Regions from separate parts of the Guyparkeria hydrothermalis genome, predicted to be linked through region 1. Evidence: predicted binding sites of a transcription regulator. Region 1 holds the regulator's gene; each other region holds the start of a gene.
The links. Region 1 encodes FliA, which starts transcription of late flagellar genes. Its sites were predicted from a motif close to GCTAAAGTTNNNNNNNNNNCNGCCGATA; they were not measured.
Positions count from the first base shown of each region.

Region 1 (7,166 bases):
GGCCTGCCGACCGTTCGAGGCCTCGCCGATCACTTCCAGGCGTTCGTCGCCGGCAAACACCTCGCGCAGGGCGCGGCGGAAAAACAGCGAATCATCGACGATCAGGACACGAATCGGCATGGATCAGGCCACCGAACGCAGACGGTTCCGCCCACGACTGCCGGCATGTCGACGGACCATGCCCGGCAGGTCGAGGATCAGCGCGATGTGACCGTCGCCGGTGATGGTCGCGCCGGCGAAGCCCTCGACCACGCGCAGCAGCTCGCCCAGCGGCTTGATCACCACTTCCTCCTGACCGATCACCGAGTCGACCACCAACGCCATCAGCTGCGCGCCGTGCTGAACCATGACCACCTGGTCGGTCTCGGCACGCTGCCCCGGCGACTCGCCGCGCAGGGCGAGCCAGTCGGTCATGCGGAACAGCGGCACGGCACGGTCGCGCACGGTGATCGTTGCCTGGCCGTCGACGACGTTCACCTCCTTGTCCGCCATCTCGAAGATCTCGTTGACCACCGACAGCGGAATGGCGTATTTGCGGCCACTGACGATGACCATCAGCGTCGGCAGAATCGCCAGCGTCAGCGGCACCTTGATGTTGATCTGGGTGCCCAGCCCAGGCTCCGAGTCGATGCTGATCGTCCCGGACAGCTTAGTGATCGCGGTCTTGACCACGTCCATGCCGACGCCGCGACCGGAAATGTCGGAGATCTGCTCCTTGGTGGAGAAGCCCGGATGCAGGATGAGCTCAAAGCACTCCTGGTCCGTCAGGCGCTCGGCGCTGTCCGGGTCGACGATGCCTTTCTCCACGCCCTTGCGGCGCAGCACGTCGGCATCCATCCCCGAACCGTCATCCTGGATGGCAAGGCGAATGTGATCCCCTTCCTGAGCGGCCGACAGCAGCACGGTACCCGCCCTGGGCTTGCCGTTGGTCTCGCGGTCGTCTGGCATCTCGATGCCGTGATCGACGGCGTTACGCACCAGGTGGATCAGGGGATCGGCAAGCGCCTCGACCAGGTTCTTGTCGAGGTCGGTGTCCTCGCCCTCGAGCTCCAGGTTGACCTCCTTGCCGAGGGTCCGGGCAGTGTCGCGCACCACGCGCGGGAAGCGGCCGAAGACCTTCTTCACCGGCTGCATGCGGGTCTTCATGACCGCGCCCTGAAGGTCGGAGGTGACCATATCCAGGGTGGCAATCACCGAGGCGATCTCCTCGTTCTCGAAGCTGGTCTTGAGCGTGTTCATGCGGTTGCGCACCAGCACCAGCTCGCCGACCAGGTTCATGATGCCGTCGAGTCGCTCGGTATCCACCCGCACGGTGGTCTCCGCCGCCTTGGCGGATTCGGCCGGCTTAGCCTTGGCCGCCGGCTTGCCTGACCCGGACGCGCTTGCAGTGGACGCCGCCGGTTTCGGCGCCGGCTCGACCTTGGGCTGCGGGACGGCCTCGGCGGGTTTGACCGCTGCCGTGGGCGCCTTGCCCTTGCCGTAAAGCTCGTCGAGAACCGCTTCGAACTCCTCGTCGGTGATCTCGTCGGAATCGGCCGCCGCCGATGCCTTGGCCTCGGACTCGGGCGCGGCAGCTGGCGTCGGGGCCTGGAATTGGCCCTTGCCGTGTAGCTCGTCGAGCAGGCTTTCGAACTCGTCGTCGGTAATCAGGTCATCGTCGGCAGCGCCACTCGACTCCGCAGCCGGGGCCTGGTCGGACTCGGCGGCATCGAGATCGGCCAGCATCCGGTCGAAGGCGTCATCTTCTGCCACGACCGCTTCGTCCTCGGCGGCAGGCTCGGCCGCCGGCGCTTCGCCGGGTGCCGGCTCATCGCTTTGACGAGCCAGGCCCTCGATCTCGTCGAGGAAAGCAGGCGAGACGGCCTCGGGATACTGACCGGCTCGAAGGTCGTCGAACATGCCGTTGAGCACGTCGATCACCTGCAGCATCACGTCCATGATGCGGCTGTTCATGGCGATCTCGTGATTGCGCAGCAGGTTGAAGATGTCCTCGGCGCGGTGGCAGACCTCCACCAACGGATGCACTTCGAGGAAGCCGGCCCCGCCCTTGACGGTATGGAAGGCACGGAACACCGAGTTGAGCCTGTCCGCGTCATCAGGCGACTGCTCGAGCTCGATCAGTTGCTGATCCAGTCCATTGAGCAGCTCGCCGGCCTCAATCAGGAAGTCCTGCAGCAGCTCGTTGTCGGGTTCGAATGCCATGATTGCCTCTCATTCACTCTGTGGCGCGGCTCATGCCGCGGCCACGTGTCCTGCCCGACCGCGCTCGGCGGGCTGCCTCCTGTCCGGCCGGAGTCAGAACCCCAGGCTGGCCAGGAGATCGTCGACGTCGTCCTGGTTCTTCACCACGTTGTCGCCGGCATTGGGCAGCTGCGGCCCGACGCCGTCCTCGGCACTCTCGGTCTTGCCGCCCTTGGCGCCGTCGGCCTTGCTGCCGCACACCGGGGCGGTGATCTGCAGCAGTCCCACCAGTTTCTCCTCGAGCTGCTCGAGCAGGTCGATCACCCGCATCAACAGCTGCCCGGACAGATCCTGGAACTCCTGGGCCATCATGATTTCGGTCAGTTGCCCCCTGAGACGCTCGCCACTGCCGGTCGCCGAGTCCAGGTAGCGGGTCATCGATTCGACCACGCTCTCCAGTCGGGAGTTATCGGCCTCGCTGGCCGCGACTTTAGCCAGCTCGTCCTTCAGCCGTTGAGATCGATCGATGATCTTGTCGGCCATGGGCGAGGCCTCTTCGGTGATCGAGAGGGTGCGGGTCGCCGCCTGTTCGGTCAGGGTAATCACGTAACGCAGCCGGTCACGCGCATCGGGCATCTCGTCCTGGGCCAGGGCACCGAGGCGCTCGTCCTCGGCAAAACTCCGCAGGGTGTCGTGCACCTCGCGGGTCATGCGCCCGACTTCGTCGAAAATGTTGCCGGAATAGGCGGCGGTGAGATCGCCGATCAGACGCGCCTCGCCGGCGACATCCTCGTTCTCGATCGCTGCCACCAGTGCACGGGCGTCGGCCAGTCGCTTGTCGCGGTCGACCAGCGGTTGGAAGTCCTGTTCGTCTGCTCCACTCATGTCTCGCGCGCCCCTACGATTCGACGCGCTCGAAGATCTTGTCGATCTTCTCCTTGAGTGTGGCCCCGTTGAAAGGCTTGACGATGTAACCGTTCACGCCCTCCTGGGCGGCGAGGACGATCTGCTCGCGCTTGGCCTCGGCGGTCACCATCAGTACCGGCAGGCCGGCCAGTCCCGGATCGGCACGCACATTGCGCAGCAGGTCGATGCCGGTCATGCCCGGCATGTTCCAGTCGGTGACCAGGAAATCGAAGTTGCCCTGCTTGAGCAGCGGCAGCGCCGTCTGGCCATCGTCGGCCTCCTCGATATTGGTGAAGCCGAGCTCTTTGAGAAGGTTCTTGATGATCCGGCGCATCGTGGAGAAGTCGTCCACCACGAGGATCTTCATGTTTCGGTCCATTTTCGCCCCTGGAATGGTTGTCAGTACCAGGCAGGTTGCCTTGTTAGAACGTGGGTAAGAGGGTCTATCGGCGCCAAGCGGAAAAGATTGAGCCCTTTCCGCGATCGGCAGCCTATTTCCAGGCGTTCATGGCGGTCTTGAGCCGCATGATTGCCTTGTTGTGGATCTGGCACACGCGCGATTCGCTGACGCCGAGCACGGCACCGATCTCCTTCTGGTTCAGTTCGTCGACATAGTACAGCGACATGACCAGTCTCTCGCGCTCGGGCAGCTCGTCGATATAGCCCGCCAGATCGCGCTGGAAGTGGTTCTCGGCGAGCGCCTCGTCGGGCTGCTGGCTGTGCGGGTCGGCGACGTCGTAGGTCTCGTTCTCGCCTTCGCCGGCGTGGTCCAGCGAGGTGACGTGCACTGTCGAGGCATCGCTCATCGCGGCGTGATACTCGTCGAGCGTCAGGCCCATGCGCTCGCAGACCTCGGCATCCCGCGCCTCGCGGCCGGTCTCGGATTCGATCTCGGCGACCGTCTGGGCGATCTCGCGCTGACGGCGGTAGACCGAACGCGGCGCCCAGTCATTGCGACGGACCTCGTCGAGCATCGCCCCGCGAATACGCAGCCCGGCATACGTCTCGAAGGAAGCGCCCTTGTCGCCGTCGAACAGGCGGGCGGCATCGAGCAGCCCCACCATGCCGGCCTGGATCAGATCCTCGGCCTGGATGTGGGAGGGCAGACGGCCGAGCAGATGGAAGGCAACACGCTTGACCAGGCCGGCGTGCTTAGTGACCAGTGCCTCGGTCGATCCGGCCTGAACGTTCTGATACATGGCACGAGCGTTCATAGCAGATTCTCGGGATCCAGCTCGACGTTGTTCACCAGCCGTTCGACGAAGAACTGCAGCTGACCCTGCGGACCGCGGGGGGCCGGCCAGTGGTTGACACGGTCGGCCATGGAGGTGAAGGCCCGGGCCGACTTGGCCCCGCCGTAGAGCTGCACGACGGTCTTCTGGCGCTGCACGGCTCGACGGAGATAGTCGTCGAACGGCACCGACCCCATGTGCGTCAGGGTGACGTCGAGAAAGCGCTTGGCAGCCACCGAGAGTTTCTCGAACAGCCGCCGCCCTTCCGCGGCGTCGCGAACCATGTTCGCCACGACGTGGAAACGGGTCACGTCATGCTCACGGGAAAGCACCTTGATCACGGCATAGGCATCGGTGATCGAGGCCGGCTCGTCGCAGACCACGACCACCACCTCGTTGGCCGCCTCGGCGAAACGCACCACCGAGTCGGCGATGCCGGCGGCCGAATCCACGATGAGCGTGTCGACCGGCCAGCGCATCTCGGAGAATGCCGAGATCAGACCGGCGTTCTCGGCGGGCGTCAGCGCAGCCATGTGCGCCACGCCGCTGGATGCCGGCAGGATGCCGATGCCCTCGGGGCCCTCGAGCATGATCTCGTCCAGACTCGCCGTGCCTTCCAGCACATGGGACAGGTTGCCCCGCGACTGTAGACCAAGCAGCACGTCGACATTGCCCAGTCCGAGGTCGGCGTCCATGAGCACCACGCGGTCACCGGTACGCGCGAGGGCGACCGACAGGTTGAGCGAGACGTTGGTCTTGCCCACCCCGCCCTTGCCACTGGTCACGGCGATCACCCGCACCGGCCGACTGCCGGTGGCGTGGCGGGCGCCGTCGGCCTGGTCGTGGCCGCCCCAGGGCGCGTTTGTCATCCGGCTTGCTTGAGCATCCACAGCGGATCATCCCTGTCGGTATGTTCGAGTTGCGACTGCCCCATCTCGAGGGCCTGCTTGATCAGGTCGGCCGCCTTGGGGAACCAGAGATCCTCCGGGACCCGCTGACCGACGCCGGCGCAGACGAGCGGCAGACGCCGCGGCGCACCATCGACCCCTGCCAGGGGGCGGACCAACGCGGCCAGCCCGCCGCCGAGCAGCACGGTCTCGTCGAGCTTGGTCAATACCGTGCCATGCAACGGCAGGCCGGCGAAGCGTTTCTTGACGTCCTCGAGGGCCGGATACTGCGCATTCGCCGACAGGACCAGCAGAAGCTTGACTGACTCGCCCGCGCCCATCAGCGCCTCGAGCTTCTGCATCATGCGGAAATCGCGCTGCGACATCCCCGAGGTATCGATCAACACCAGGTGGCGATCGGCGACCGCCTCGAGCAACTGCGCCAGGTGCGTCTCGTCTCGCGCGATGTGCAGTGGCACATTAAGGATACGGGCGTAGTTGCGCAACTGCTCCTGAGCCCCGATACGGAAGCGGTCGGTGGTAATCAGCGCGACCGAGTCGCGGCCACGGTGCAGCACCGCACGAGCCGCCAGCTTGGCGAGCGTGGTGGTCTTGCCCACCCCGGTCGGGCCGACGAAGGCGTACGTGCCCCCGGCCTCGACCGGATCCTCGGCGCGATGCTCGAGCTGGTCGCCCAGCATCTTGAGCGCCTCGACAAAGGCCCGCTCCGGTTTCGCCGTGGCGGCGGCCCGGCCGAGCTCCCGGGCCAGCCCGATCGGCAACCCCAGGTCCTGCAGGCGCTGGACAGTCGAGACCTCGGCCGGATGGGCCTGGCTGAACCGGTGCCATTCCATGACCGACAGCTGTCGCTCGAACAGATCGCGCAGCTGGGCGACCTCCTCGGTCAGGGTCGACAGGCGTCCTTCGGCGGCCCCCTGGTCCTCGACCAGCCAGTCCCAGTGGGACGGCGTGCGGTCCGACGACCGGCCGACGGGCTCTTCGGCGACCGGAGCGGTCGACTCGGCCGGCTCGCCGGCCAGCTGCTCGTTCCAGGCGGCCAGCGCCTCGGTGAACGCGGCCCGGTCGTCCTCGGTCTCGGCCGATCCCGCCGTTTCGGCCGGCTCCTCGGCCTCGGCACGGCGGCACCGTTCGGCAAGCATCTCGGCGGTTGTCTTCGGCGCCTCGCTCTCGGCGGCAGCCGGCTGCTCCTCTCGCTCCGCTTCGGCCGTGGAGGCCGGCGCCGGACGGGTCGGCTCCTGGTGTTCTGCACGCGGCGCACGCTCGGCTGCTGCCGCCGGGCGATCTGTGGCACCGGCGATGCGGGAGGCCGACTGCTGGGCGGCTGCCAGCTGGATCGCCTTCTCGTCGAAATCCATGGCCGCGATCACCTCGACCCCGCCGGAAACCGGCTTGTTGGAGAGGATGACGGCGTCGTCTCCGAACACGCGCCGTACCTGGCGCATGGCCTCACGCATATCACTGGCGATGATTCGTTTGATTTTCATGTGTCACCAGACCCTTGGGGCGGTTGGGTTGTCCGGTCGAGTCGTCAGCCGTCGTTCTGGTTACCGACGCTCGCCACCACGCGTATTTCCTTGTTGTCCGGGATCTCGTGATAGCTCAGCACGCTGAGCGTCGGGATCGAGTGCCGGACCATGCGCGAGAGCCAGCTGCGAATCTGCGGAGCCACCAGGAGGATGGCCGGCTTGCCACTCTGCTCCTGACGCTCGGCCGCATCCCGAAGCGACTTGTGCAGTCGTTCGGCCAGGCCGGGCTCGATTCCGGGGGCCTGATTCCCGCGCTGGGTACTGTTTAGCAAGAGCTGTTCCAACTGCGGATCCAGCGTGATGACCGGCACGGTCGGCGCCAAGCCGTTGATGTACTGAACGATCATGCGCCCGAGCGCCATGCGCACGCTCTCCGTCAATTCCCCGACGTCCTGGATGCGCTGCCCCTGGAT
Region 1 covers NZ_JAJSED010000001.1:2,303,625-2,310,790, reverse strand. Annotated here, with positions in the region: gene LV476_RS10790 (protein-glutamate methylesterase/protein-glutamine glutaminase) at 1-120, opposite strand, end outside; gene LV476_RS10785 (chemotaxis protein CheA) at 124-2,202, opposite strand; gene LV476_RS10780 (protein phosphatase CheZ) at 2,296-3,066, opposite strand; gene cheY (chemotaxis response regulator CheY) at 3,080-3,466, opposite strand; gene LV476_RS10770 (RNA polymerase sigma factor FliA) at 3,579-4,301, opposite strand; gene LV476_RS10765 (MinD/ParA family protein) at 4,298-5,188, opposite strand; gene flhF (flagellar biosynthesis protein FlhF) at 5,185-6,711, opposite strand; gene flhA (flagellar biosynthesis protein FlhA) at 6,756-7,166, opposite strand, start outside.

Region 2 (7,166 bases), 2.2 Mb from region 1:
GGCAGGGGGTTGGCATCAAGGGATTCCAGCCCCTCAATGCGCAGGCGCTCGGTCAACTCCTCCAGGCCGGCCTCGGGCGGGATGGCTCGCTGCTCGGCGACTGCGGTCTGGCGATCCAGCCAGTCGCGCAGGGCCTGCCGTTCGCTCTCCTCGATGCCGGGCACGAGATACAGGTCCATGCGCGCCGCGTCGGTCATCCAGATGGAGCCGACCCGTTCGACTTGGTGGCCGAGCGTCATCACCAACGCCGGCAGGCTGAGCATGACGCCGAGGACCACGATGGTTGCCCAGGCGCCGAGCGGGCGCCGGACCAGTCGCTTGAACGCGCCCCGCAGGCACTGGCGGTGGTGACGTCGCCACGCCGCCAGCGGATGGCGGCTTTTCTCGCGTGTCGTCGGGGTTTCGGCCTGAGAGCGGGGGCTCATGAGTCGGCCTCCTCGAAGGCATTGATCCGCCCCTCGTTGAGGGCGATCCGCGGTACCGGGTATTGCTTGAGCAGTTCGACGTCGTGACTGGCGATCAGGACGGTGACACCGACGGCGTGGAACTCGAAGAAGCGGTCGAAGATGTCGCGCGACAGGTCCGGGTCGAGGTTGCCGGTGGGTTCGTCGGCGAGCAGGATGCGCGGCCGGTTGACCAGCGCGCGGGCGATGTTGACCCGCTGCTTCTCCCCGCCGGAAAGTTCGTCGATCTGGGCGCGCTGGCGTCCCAGCAGACCGACCTTGTCGAGGGCGGCGTCGACACGACGACGGACGTCACTCGGCAGGTAGCCCGATACCAGCAAGGGAAGCGCGACGTTGTCGAACACGCAGCGGTCCGGCAGCAGGTGGTGGTCCTGGAACACCACGCCGATCTGCCGGCGCAGTTTGGGATACTGGTGCCGCCCCATCTTGCCCAGGTCGTAGCCGCCAATAAGCACTTTGCCGGAGGTGGGGCGGTCCAGGGCGGGGATCAGTCGTAGCAGCGTGGACTTGCCCGCACCGGAGTGACCGGTGAGGAACGCCATCCGCCCGGCGGGCAGACGAAAGCTGATGTCCTGCAGGCCGAACTGGCCGTTGGCGTAGCGACGGGAGACGTTGGCAAACTCGATCATCGGGACGGGTACCTCGAAAGACGGGCCGCGCCGACCGGCGGTTGAGTCACGCGCGGGCTCGCGTCTCGATTAGCTTCCTGACGTGTCTTGTCGCTCAATGCGCGGGCTCCTTGCACTCGACTTGCTTGTGACGGTATTCGAGGTATCGGGATCTCAGTCGGGGCGATGGTCGAGAAGCGCGTCGACGAAGGCGCGCGGCTCGAACGGACGCAGATCCTCGGGTTTCTCGCCCACGCCGATGTAATGGATCGGCAGGCCCAGTTCCTCGGCGATGGCAAACACGATGCCGCCTTTGGCGGTGCCATCGAGCTTGGTGACGATCAGGCCGGTCAGCTTGACGGCGTCGTTGAACTGTCGGGCCTGGATCAGCGCGTTCTGGCCGATGCTGGCATCGATGACCAGCAATACCTCGTCGGGCGCCTCGGGCTCGGCCTTGCTGATGACACGGATCAGCTTGCCGAGTTCATCCATCAAGCCCGACTGGGTGTGCAGGCGACCGGCCGTATCGACGATCAGCATGTCGCTGCCGCGTGCCTTGGCCGAGCTGACGGCATCGAAGGCCACCGAGGCCGGATCGCCCCGCCCCGGCTCGCCGATCACGCGCACGTCGTTGCGTTCGCCCCAGGCGATCAGCTGTTCGACGGCCGCCGCGCGGAAGGTGTCGGCGGCAGCCAGCGTCACCTCCCGACCCTCGCCCTTGAAGCGGTGGGCGAGCTTGCCGATGCTTGTGGTCTTGCCGCCACCGTTGATGCCGCAGACCACCATCACGTGGGGGCGGCCTGGTTGGCGACGTGCGGGCGGGGCGGCCGGCTGGACGGCCTCCAGGCGTTCGACCATCAGGCGGTAGAGCGTTTCGAACAGCCGCTCGGGATCGTCGACGTGCTTGCGATCGATCTCGTCGGTGAGCTCGTCGATCAGTGCCATCGTGGTCTGCTGGCCCACGTCGGCCATGATCAGACGGGTCTCGAGTTCCTCGAGCATGTCCTCGTCGATCTTCTTCTTGCCGAGGAAGAGATCGCCGAGTCCCTCGGTCAGCCCAGAGCGCGTTTTGGCCAGACGGCTGAACAGGGAGCCCGAATCCTCGCCCGCCGGTTTTGGGGCAGGGGTGGAGGCGGTGGTCGGTGCGGTGTCGGATTCCTGACGCTGCTTCTGGCGGTCGTCCGGCTCCGGGGTGCTCGGTGTCGCGGGAGTCGCGCTCGCTGTCGGTTCGGCGGGACTAGGGTCGTCGCCGGGCGGCTCGGGCGATGCGTCGGCCTCGGCGGGGCTGGTTTCGTCGCCGCTCAGGGGCGCTGACGATTCTTCCGGCGCCTCGGCGACGTCTGTCTTGCGTTTCTTGCGTCTGAGAAATCCGAACATGGAGCGTGATGGTACCTGGGTTGGCGACGGGGTGTTCCGGGGTAGCTGCCCCGCGCGGCGCCGACGAAGTTTATCATGCACCCTCTGGCCGACAGCGACTCGTTCTAGGGAGGATTTCGTCGATGCCCAGTACCGCCAAGGGGCGCCGCCCGTCACGCGGAGAGCAGGTCCGGATCATCGGTGGGGAGTGGCGGTCGCGTCGGCTGCGCTTCCCGGCGGCCCGCGACCTGCGTCCGACGCCTGACCGCGTGCGGGAAACCCTGTTCAACTGGCTGGGGCAGACCGTGACCGGCTGGCGCGCGCTGGATCTGTTTGCCGGCAGCGGGGTGCTCGGATTCGAGGCCCTGTCGCGCGGCGCGGCATGGGTCGGGTTCGTCGAGCAATCGCCACGCGTCGCTCGTGCGATCGCGGAGAACCTCGAGCAGTTGGGTGCGGATCACTCGCGGTACGTCGTCTGGACCCGCGATGCGCTGAAATGGCTTGACCAACCCAAGCTGGACGATGGGTCGATTGATCTGGTGTTTCTCGATCCGCCGTTCCGGCAGCCGGCATTGCTGCAGAACTCGCTTGAGCGGGTGGCCGCCGCCCCTTGGCTTGCCGAAGGAGCGCGGGTATTCGTCGAGGGCGCGGATCTGGATGCGCTGCGGCTGCCGGCGGGTTTTGTCGTCAGTCGGGAAACGCGTGCCGGGGAAAGCCGGTCGGTGCTGTTGGCCCGGGAGTGAGGTAGTAAGTCAGGCGTCGCCCAGCGTGCGCCCGCGTCCACCGGTCTGGCTTTCGCTTCCCTTGGCGGTATACAGCGAGCCGCCCGATTCGTCGCGCTGCAGCAGGAAATCGATCCGCTCGCCGAGAAACTGGTCGATGCGCCGCAGTGCCATGAGGTTGGCCTGAGACAGCTGACGGAAACGGCGGGCCATTTCCTTGAGATCGGCCCAACGGTTTCGGGTGTGCTCGGGCTGCTCGGCCAGGGCGTTTTCCATGTCGTCCGTGCCGATTGCCGCGGTCCATTCCAGACGAGCCTGTTCGGCCTCCGCCATGCCGTCGTTGTGCTGACGGATTGTCTCGAAGACTGCGTCGAATTCGTCCAGGGGCGGGGTGTCGCTGCGGCGCAGCAGGTCGGCGAGGCGCTCGTGCTGGTCGAGCAGCGCCTCGGCGTGCGTCTGCATGCTAGTCAGCCATGACGGGGCCGGATCGTTGGGAGTGGATTCGCTCATCGTGGCGTCGCGCTCGGCGGGTGTGGTCTCAAGGTGAGTCCCGGCGTGCCGGGTTCCGAGGAGCATACGTCATTCCCCGGGACGCACGAAGCCCCGGGCCGGCGGGGTGCCGGCCGGGGTGGGCGGGATTGTTCCCGCTCGTCGAGCAGGGCAGATCGCCGTTACAGATTCTCGAACTGGCGCAGCCGCTCGGCGATCTTCGCGGAGTCGACCTGATATTCGCCCTGGCTGATCAGATCCTTGATCCGGTCGACCTTGCCCTGATCGAAAGGCGCGGTCTCCGCCAGCGACTGGCCGAGTTCACGAAGCTGCGATGCCCCGCTGGAAAGTGTCACGGCGTCATCCTCCTTGATGCTCGCCGGCACATCGCCAGAAGGACGTTGCGACTCGCCCTTGGCCTCGCTGCGGCCGCGGGAGGAGTCTACCGACGAGTTCTGGCCCAGATTGCGCGGGCCAAAGCCGTTGATTTCGTTTGCCATGGTGCTTGATCCTTCCTGTCTCGGACGACATGTCCGCGCCGCCACCGAGGCGACAGTGCAGGAGTCTAGGTTAACGTAAATGTCCCTTCGCACTTAAACCATCGGCGGTTCCCGGGAAAACTTTAGCGCCGACTGAAATACTTTTTCAAAGCGAGGGTTGTATGGCTCAACCGCCGATCGCATCCACGGTCCGGCTGTCGATGACCACGGCCTCGATCACCTTGCCCGAGCGGGTGTTCTTCACCCGCACGCGCTGACCCACGCCGGCTCGGTTCTGGACCTCCCCGGTCGAACCCACCACGAAGCCGCGCGTGCCGGCCTGGATGGAGACCAGGTCGCCCCGATCGACCACGGCGTTGATATCGAGGTCGCGAGCGGTGACCAGATGGCCGGACTGCAACGGTTGGGTGGCCATCATGCCGATGAGTTCCCGTGGATCGGTGTAGTAACGCTGTCGCGCCCGGTTGGCGTCGACCGTTGCCAGGCTCAGGTCGGCTGCGGTGATCACGTCGCCCCGGGCGAGCGGGCGGGCGGCGACCACGGCCTGCTGGCGGCGGGTGAGTTCGATCGGAACGTAGATGCGCCACGGCGAGCTGCCGTGGCAGCTTACCTTGACGGTCTGCCGCCCGCGGTTGAGGTTGAGCGGCCGGCCTTCGTTGATTTCCAGTGCCTGGTCGCAGACGCTCAGCCGCAGGCGGGGGTCGAGCCGGTCAGCGCGCAGGGTGAGGTTGCCCCGGTCACCGCCCTGTCGATCCAGATATCGGTCCATGGCGGAGGCAACCTGCGCCTGGACGCTGGCAGGCGCCGCGGGGGCTGCCGCCGTGGCCTGGGCGGCAGCCAGCAGCGCGGCGGCCGTCACCAGCACAAGCGCGAGGAGACTCGCCGCACGCCGATCCGGTTCGCGCCTTGGCATTGCATCGTTGGGAGAGGGTAACTGGGTCATGAGAAATGGGTCATGGGAAAGCGGCAGCATGAACGGGTTGGATTACGCCGCTGGATCTTGCATTTACCATGCCACCGCGCCCGCATGCGGCGACCGGCACGCAAGCGGTGTGTGTCTGCGCTACCATGCCCTGACAGTCGGTCCGCCTACCGAAAACAGGCAGGAATGGGCGGGGTCCCAGCCTCTCTCCCGGTGGGCTAAAGATTGTCTCCCCGGGGCCGATACGACGTCTGGAAAATACAAGAATCAGCCAGCCCACCAATGCCACCAAGGCAGGACAAGTCGTGAAAAGCAACGTGATGTCATCAGTCGATTCCCGCACCCAGCTCGCCGGCCGCAACCGACTCGAGCTTTTGGTGTTCGGATTGGGCACGGATCAGCGCTTCGGGATCAACGTCTTCAAGGTGCGTGAAGTCATCCGCTGCCCGAAACTGACCGACGTGCCTCACTCGGACAGCTCCATCCGGGGTATTGCCGACGTTCGCGGTCACACCATCACCGTCATCGATCTGTCGGAGGCCATCGGCAAGGGGCGGATGACCGAAGAGCAGGTGCAGGACGCGTTCGTCATCATTACCGAGTACAACCGCGCGGTGCAGGGCTTTCTGGTCCACTCGGTCGACCGCATCGTCAATCTGTCGTGGAAGGAGGTGCTCACCCCGCCGAGCGGCACCAACAACTCCAATTTCCTGACGGCCGTAGCGCGCATCGACAAGCAGCTGGTGGAGATCATCGACGTCGAGCAGATCTTCGCTCGTGTCGTCGGCGTGGCCGAGACCGTGTCGGACGAGGTGATCGGTCAGTTCGGCGAGATCGCCAAGGGCAGCGACCTGGTGCTGGTCGTCGATGACTCGGTCGTGGCCCGCAAGCAGGTCGAGAGCACGCTGGAGCAGATGCACCTGCACCCGGTGGTCACGAAGAACGGGCAGGAAGCGATCGACACCCTGCGTCGCTGGAAGGAGAAGCAGCCGGAGCAGCTCGAACGGTTGGCCATGGTCGTCTCGGACATCGAGATGCCGACGATGGACGGCTATACCCTGACGTCGCTGATCCGCCAGGACCCGAAGCTCAAGAGCCTCTACGTGATCCTGCACTCCTCGCTCTCGGGTGTGTTCAACGAAAACATGGTCAAGCAGGTGGGTGCTGATCGCTTCATCCCGAAATTCCATCCGGACGATCTCGCCCGCGTCGTGGGCGAGGCGCTCACGCACCATGAGGTGCATCACGCTGTGGACGAGGCTTGACCGCGGGCATGAAGGCCGAAACCTTCGCCCGATTCACCGCCTTTCTCGAGCAGCACAGCGGAATACTGCTGAGCCCGGACAAGCAGTACCTGGTGGAAACGCGGCTCTCACGAGTGGCGCGTGCGCAGGGGCATGCGTCGGTGGAAGGGTTGATCGAGACGCTTCTCTCCCGTCGCGATCGCACCCTGGCGCGCGACGTGGTCGATGCGATGACCACCAACGAGACGCTCTGGTTTCGTGATGGCTACCCCTTCGCGGCCCTGGAAAAGAAGTTCTTCCCCGAGGCCGTTTCGGCCAAGAAATCGAGCTATCGCATCTGGTCGGCTGCCTGTTCCACCGGGCAGGAGGCCTTCTCGATCAGCATCACCGCCGAGGAACAGCGGGTGCCCTTCAATCTCGAGATCGTGGGCACGGATATCTCCGAGGCGGTGGTCGAGAAGGCGCGCAAGGGCGTGTTCGATGACCTGTCGCTGGGGCGCGGGCTCTCGCCGGAGCGCAAGCGTCAATATTTCGTCAAGACGGGCGAAGGCTGGAAGATCTCTCCGCAGGTCAGTCGCCGGGTGCTGTTCCGTCAGGGCAATCTGCTCGAACTGCGCCCGGAGGTCCGGCGCTACGATCTGGTGTTCTGCCGCAACGTGCTTATCTACTTCTCGCGCGAGACCAAGGCCAAGATCATCAACCGCATTGCCGACACACTTGTGCCGGGCGGTTACCTGCTCCTGGGCGCGTCGGAATCCCTTACCCAACTCAGCGACCGCTTCACGGCAGAGCGCCTGCCGACCGGTGGCACCGCCTACCGGCTCAAGGACTGACCGAGCCACCTTTCCGAGCTCGTTCGGC
Region 2 covers NZ_JAJSED010000001.1:93,327-100,492, forward strand. Annotated here, with positions in the region: gene LV476_RS00460 (cell division protein FtsX) at 1-425, opposite strand, end outside; gene LV476_RS00465 (cell division ATP-binding protein FtsE) at 422-1,093, opposite strand; gene ftsY (signal recognition particle-docking protein FtsY) at 1,247-2,449, opposite strand; gene rsmD (16S rRNA (guanine(966)-N(2))-methyltransferase RsmD) at 2,572-3,171, shown strand; gene flgN (flagellar export chaperone FlgN) at 3,181-3,660, opposite strand; gene flgM (flagellar biosynthesis anti-sigma factor FlgM) at 3,822-4,139, opposite strand; gene flgA (flagellar basal body P-ring formation chaperone FlgA) at 4,306-5,052, opposite strand; gene LV476_RS00495 (chemotaxis protein) at 5,367-6,326, shown strand; gene LV476_RS00500 (CheR family methyltransferase) at 6,335-7,138, shown strand.
Region 2: the regulator FliA is predicted to act here: its motif matches at 5,279-5,306, upstream of LV476_RS00495 (chemotaxis protein).

Region 3 (7,166 bases), 170 kb from region 1:
TCGCCGATGATGGCCGTCTTGTCCGCCTTTTCCGGCAGGTGACGATCGATGCAGTTGACCGAGACGTTGAGCTTGCCGTCGGCGAACCACTTGAAGAACGGCGCGTTCGATTCGTCCAGCGTCTGGGTGAATGGCGTATCCCAGGTGACGAACTCGCGCGCGAGGCGTGCCCAGAAGCCCTCGAAATCTTTCTCGGCCTCCGCGACTAACGCGTCATAGGCCGCGCGCGACCCGATTCTCGCCCGATCGGAAAACTCCGGCGACGGCGAGAAGACGCGATTCTCGCTCAGAATGGACTCGAGGTTATCCATAAAGACTCCATCGGTATTCGTTATCGGTTTCATTGCGCCCGACATGCCGGACGCCGCCCGGGCTTTTCCCGCGGCAGATTACACCGCGCAAGATTAGCAAAATTCGCTGCGCGGCTGGGAGCCGCCGAGCGGACCCACCTGACCCATTTAGCGCGACAATGCTGAATGACGCCGCAAATATATGCGCTAAGCGATTGGTCACAAAGGGTTTGCCGAGATCGTCTTTTCACTTATGCACAGATTCTGTGGAAAACTTCGTGGAAAACCCGCCAACAATGCCGTTCGATGAAGCTGCATCAGGGGTTTGCACGAATTGCGGATTTTTTGACCACCTGATGACAGCGTCAGGGCTCCACCGTATATAGTTATACTTATCAATAAGTTAACTCGCATCTCCGCTAGAGTTCTGCTCGGCACGCGAACCGGCTTGGCAGCCGGCGCCTCGGCGTGTTAACCGGCTGACCGAGAATCGAATCCTGTGGATAAAATCGTGGAAAACCGCTGTGAAAAGTTGGGGAATTACGACTTATCCAACGGTATATCAGGCGCTTCCGCGGCTCGCGCCTGCCCGGGTGACGGATCACCCCTGGCGCGACATAATGACCGCTGTTTCAACGCGGCGCGCCGCTCGACGGAATCGAGATGCAGGACGACGAACTGATCACGGCCTTCGTCGAGGCCTTGTGGCTTGAGGAAAACCTGGCGGCCAACAGCCGCGCCGCGTACCGGCGTGACCTCGAACTGGCCGCACGGCGGCTCTCCAATGCCAAATCAATCGACGAAAGTGCCGCGCTGGCTCACGCCGATGGCGAGACCCTCCACCGTCTGCTGGGCGAGCGCCTCACCGAAGGCGCCGCCCCCCGTTCGGTCGGACGCATGCGATCCGCCCTGCGGCGTTTCTATGCCTGGGCAAGCCGCGAGGGTCTGATCCAGCCAAATCCGGCTCGCGACCTGCCGGCACCGAGGCTGCCCCGCGCCCTCCCTTCCGACATGAGCGAGGCGGACGTCGAGGCCCTGCTCAACGCACCGGACACCGAAACGCCGCTGGGGCTGCGCGACCGCGCCATGTTCGAGACCCTCTATGCCACCGGGCTGCGCGTCTCCGAGCTGGTCGGGCTGACGCTCAACGAGATCCATCTCGCCCACGGCCTGGCCCGCATCGTGGGCAAGGGCGGACGGGAACGGCTGGTACCGATTGGCGACGAGGCGATCGACTGGCTGAAGCGGTACCTGCAGGAAGCCCGGCCGGCCCTGTTGGGCGAGCGACAGGTCGCGGCAGTATTCGTCACCGACCGGGCGGCGGCGCTGACCCGGCAGGCATTCTGGTACCGCATCAAGCACCACGCGCGCCAGGCCGGTCTGGCGCGCCTGCCCTCGCCGCACACACTGCGGCATGCCTTTGCCACCCACCTGCTGAACCACGGCGCCGACCTGCGCGCCCTGCAGATGCTCCTCGGCCATGCCGACCTGTCGACCACCCAGATCTATACGCACGTGGCGACCGCCCGACTCAAGGCGCTCCACGCGGAACACCACCCGCGGGGATAAGCCGCTGGCAGGGTCCTGACAACAACGCGCCGCTTGATGCCACAATGGAACCCACGCCATCCTGCGCAACTCAAACGTGTTTGCCGATGACCGCCCGTAAAACCCACATGCAAATTCAGGTTCACGACCCGATGCGAAACCCTTCCCGTTCCCAGTTCAATTCCCGCCTGCGCCTGGCCATGCTGGGGCTCGCCCTGGCCCTGCCGGCGACCTCGACCCTGGCCTCCGACAAAGAGACGATCACCGAAAGCCTCAAGAAGCACATGCCGGGGATACCGATCGACGCGATCCGGGAGACGCCGGCCGACGGTCTGTACGAACTTGTCTCCAACGGCCAGATCGCGTACGTGACTGCCGATGGCAAGTACCTGCTCGCCGGTGACCTGATCGACGTGGCCAATCGACAGAATCTCACCCAAGGAAAACTGGACGAGCAGCGCCTGGCGACGCTGAAAGATGTTTCCTCCGATCGCAAGCTCGTCTACCCGGCCGACGGCGAGAAGAAGCACGCGATCACGATCCTGACCGACCCGACGTGCCCCTTCTGCGACAAGCTCCACAACGAGCTGCCGGCGCTGCAACAGGCGGGCGTCGAAGTGACCTACATTCTCACCCCCCGCCAGGGACCGGGATCGAAGGGCTTCAAGCTCTCATCCCAGGTGCAGTGTGCCGACAAGCCAAAGCAGGCCCTGGAACAGGCCATGAAGGGCAATTCGGTAGACGCCAATGCCTGCGCCGACGACGTGATCAAAAAGAACATCGCGCTCTCGAGCCAGCTCGGCATGAGTGGCACGCCCTACACCGTGCTGCCCAACGGGGCGACGGTGGCCGGCTTCCGCCCGGCCAAGGTGATGCTCCAGGCCATCGAGCAGAGCAGCGGCAAGTAAGCCCGCGCCACTTGCCCAATCGAAACCCCGTCCGGCCTGGCCGGTGCGGGGTTTTTTCATGCCCTCCTGACAATCGTCGGCAAGCAGCACCATCGTCCTAAAGTCTGATCGCTCCCGACCGATAAATGGGTAACCACTCCACCCGGCCAGCAGCACCGCCACCCCTGCGGCGCGACGACCAAATAGAACGATTGCAGGAGCACCAGACCACCATGACGATCAAGGCGAAACTCTTCCTCCTCATGATCCTCGCGGGTCTCGCCACCATCGGGACCAGCGCCTTCGGCATCTTCGCCGAGCTCAAGGGCCAGGAACTGGCGGAAAAGAACCACAAGCTGCGCATCATGCCGATCCAGTACGTGGGCGAGTCGGTGCAGCTGATCAACCAGATGACTACCCAGTCGCTGCTCGCACTGCAACACGACCCGAACGGTCGCACTGCCGCGATGCACAACCACGAGATCCAGCAGCACCTGGCCGTGATCGAGGAGAAGCTCGCCACGCTCGATGCGGTGAACACCAAGATCGCCGCCGTCACCCATCGTCGCGAGAAGTCGAACAAGGCCCAGCAGGAGCTGTTCGCCACGCAGGACAAGCTGATCAACGTCGCATTCAAGCCCCTGCTGGAGAAGCTCGAACAGGGCAACTATGTCGGCGCCCAGGCGCTCCTGATCCTGACCCTCTCCGAGGTGCTCCCGAACTTCGAGCAGGCCGCCGATCGCTACGAGGGCATCCTTCGCGGCAACATGGAAAACGAACTGGCCAACACCGCCGAGCGGGTGGAAATGGACGTGTGGATCTCGTCCCTGATCACGGTGGCCAACGTGCTGATCATCGTCATCATCGCCGGATGGATCATCCGTAGCGTGGCCAGCGGCCTGAGGGCTGCCGATCGTTTCGCCACCAATCTCGCCGAGGGCAACTTCAGCGAGACGGTCGAGGTGAACAGCCGCGACGAGATCGCCGAGATCATCGAGCATATGAACACCGCGCGCGAGTCGCTTCGCGGCACACTGCGCCACATCGGCAACGCATCACAGCAGCTCGCCTCGGCCGCCGAGGAGACCTCGGCGGTCTCCGAGCAGACCGATCGCGGCGTCGCCAAGCAGATGCAGGAGATCGAGCAGGTCGCCGCGGCCATGAACGAGATGACAGCCACCGTCGAGGACGTGGCGCGGAACGCCTCGGATGCCTCGCAGGGTGCGCAGTCCTCCAACGATTCGGCCAAGCACGGCCAGGCGATCCTCGGCAACGCGGTTACCGCGGTCGGCATTCTTTCCGACGAGATCCGCCAGTCCTCAGAGACCATCGACTCGCTCAAGGCCGAGTCCGAGGAGATCGGCAAGGTACTGGACGTGATCGGCGCGATTGCCGACCAGACCAACCTGCTGGCACTGAATGCGGCAATCGAAGCGGCACGCGCCGGCGAGCACGGCCGCGGTTTCGCCGTGGTCGCTGAGGAAGTCCGCGCGCTGGCCTCGCGCACTCAAGGGTCCACCGAAGAGATTCACGGCATGATCGACCGTCTGCAGTCGCGCTCCTCGGCCGCCGTGGCCGCCATGCAGCGCGCCCACGATCAGGTCGATCACAGCACGCAGGCCATGTCGGAAACCGAGGCCGCCCTCGGCGAGATCGCCCACGGCGTAAGTGGCATCAACGACCTCAACTTCCAGATCGCCAGCGCGGCCGAGCAGCAGAGCGCGGTGGCCGAGGAGATCAACCGCAACGTGCAGACCATCTCGCAGATCAGCGAAGAATCGGCCCAGGGTGCCACCCAGACCAAGACCGCCTCGGCGGAGCTGGCTCGACTGGCCGAGGAACTGCAATCCCGCATTGCCGGCTTCCGGCTCTGATACACCACCGCGCCGAATGGACCAACCAGGCCCGCCTCAGGCGGGCCTTTTTGTTGCCCCTGTCTGCTCATGCGTGCAAACCGAAGCGCGATTCCCTACGCTCTATCGCCCGGCTTCCACACGCCCCGACAGAGGTCCCGCATGACCGCCACGCGCGCGCAACCACTCGATCGCCCTATCGTCCTGGTCGGCTACGGCGATATCGCCCGGCGCCTTGCCGAGCGGCTGAGCGATCGTGACATCGTCGCTATCGCCCGCCACGCGCCCGAGCGCCCGGCCGGGCACAAGGGCCGCTGGGTCGGCATGGCGTTGGATCTCGATACCGATATCCGGCCGAGCGTGGCCGATGCGCCTGGAGCGACCTGGGTGTACCTCGCCCCTCCGGCACGCAAGGGGCGGGAAGACACGCGGGTTGCTCGCTGGCTGAGTGGCGCGGCATCTACGCCAGAGGCTATGATCTACATCAGCACCACCGGCGTCTACGGCGATCATCGCGGGGGCTGGGTCGACGAATCCACGCCACCGAGACCAGCACACGACCGCGGCTGGCGGCGGCTGGACGCCGAGCAGCGCTTCGAGGCGCAGGCCGATCAACACCACATCCCGCTGACGGTACTGCGGGTGGCCGGCATCTATGCCTGCGATCGCCTGCCGGTCGAGAAGATCCGGCGCGGCGCGCCGGTGCCCGCCGGGCCGGATGCCCCGTGGTCAAACCGCATCCATGCAGACGACCTTGCCGACATCTTGGCCCAACTGATCGACCGCCTCGATATGCATCACCCCGTGAGCGGCACCTTCAATGTCTCCGACAACCACCCCACGCCGGTCAACGTGATCTATGGAGAGATCGCATCCCACTTTGGCCTGCCCCAGCCCCCCGAGACCTCACTGGAGTCGGTGCTTGCCCATGCCTCCCCCATGGCACGTGAATTTCTCAGCGAATCACGACGGATCAACGCCCGCGCCATCCAGCGAGCGTTAGGCTGGCAACCGCGCTATCAGACGCTGGCCACCACCCTGGCAGACTGCTCACCTCAGGAGTAATCCTTCCTGTCATCGCCGGAATACGCGCCCTGCCATTCCGGCGATGGAGCCCAAAACGAAAAAAGCGCCCGAAGGCGCTTCATACAAAAAAGGCGCCCGAGGGCGCCTTTTTCAATCCGTTCCTTATCTCGAGAGAGATTAGAACTTGTGGATCACACCAACAGAGAAGGCGTTGGAGTCAGCACCGAAACCAGTAGTGCCGTCGGAACCCACGAAGCTCGGAGCTTCGCCGTGGCCAGTAGCGGCAGCGATGGAATCGGCCATATTGTCACCGGTTTGCATGGAAGCGTAGACCGCGTAGATCTTGGTCTGCTTGCTCAGCTTGTAGTCGTAACCAACGGCCCACATGTCGGCATCGGTGTCCTCGGTGCCGTCAATGTCGTCGTGCATGTAGTACTGGGCCTTGATGGTGCTGTTGCCAAAGCCGTAGGCCGCGCCAACACCGTAACCGTCTACGTCAGCACCGTCGTAGAAGTTCACGTCGCTGATCTGCTGGTACAGGCCGACGATCTTGAAACCACCGATCTTGTAGCCGGCGCCAACACGGTAAGCGGAGCTGTCATCCGTCATGGCAGGGTCGGCAGACTCTTCAGTGTTATGCACTTCGTAAGCTGCGTCGACCATGAAACCACCGATCTCGTAACCGGCACTGATGCTGTACGCATCTTTTTCGTTGTTGATCTGGTCGCCGTTATCCCAATCAGAGACGTACGCGAGCACTGCGCTGAAGCCACCCAGATCCGGCGTCATGTAGGCAACAGTGTTGTTGGTGCGACGATCCCAGTCGTCGACGGAGTCGTAAGTCTCCAGCACACCGTCACCATTGGTGTCCACGCGAATCGAATCGTTCTTGGTACGAATGATGGCGCGGGAGTCACCAACGGTGTCGCCGAACAGATCGTACTTGCGGCCGACCTTCTTGAACGGAGTGTCGTGACGACCAGCGATCGCAGTACCCCAGTCGCCGGTGAAGCCGACGAAGGTGTTACGCGTCTTGTCACCAATGCCGTCTCCGTTACCACCGAAATCGATACCGGTTTCCCACTGGTAGATCAGGGCCAGGTTGTCGGAGATCTCTTCCTTGCCCTTCACGCCGATGCGGGAGGAGTTGGAGGCCAGGCTGTAGTCCTGGTCGTCAGCGTTGTCGCCGCCCCAGAAGTCGTAGGACGCGTGGATCTTGCCGTACAGGGTGGTGTCGGCCATTGCTGCTGCCGGAGCGGCAACAGCGGCAGCTACTGCCATTGCGATGATGTTCTTTTTCATCATTCCATCTCCAATGTGTTGTGAGATTTCTAGGTTTCCCCGCAGAGGACTCCTCCTTCAGGGATGGGGTCATCCTAGCCAAGCACGTCGAGGCGACAACCCTATCTCGACAATTTTGGGCAAAAAGCGCTCAGGACTGTGTCTTTTTTGCAACATTCGGGCGCAACACCCCCGGAGAAAGCGCACCGCGGCGCCTCCCGGCAAAAACGACAACGCAACAACAGAGCTGGCAATGGGGCGGTCCCACGCCCCTCACACCC
Region 3 covers NZ_JAJSED010000001.1:2,131,644-2,138,809, reverse strand. Annotated here, with positions in the region: gene acs (acetate--CoA ligase) at 1-311, opposite strand, end outside; gene xerD (site-specific tyrosine recombinase XerD) at 954-1,859, shown strand; gene LV476_RS09975 (DsbC family protein) at 1,991-2,746, shown strand; gene LV476_RS09970 (methyl-accepting chemotaxis protein) at 2,959-4,599, shown strand; gene LV476_RS09965 (SDR family NAD(P)-dependent oxidoreductase) at 4,741-5,643, shown strand; gene LV476_RS09960 (porin) at 5,782-6,906, opposite strand.
Region 3: the regulator FliA is predicted to act here: its motif matches at 2,843-2,870, upstream of LV476_RS09970 (methyl-accepting chemotaxis protein).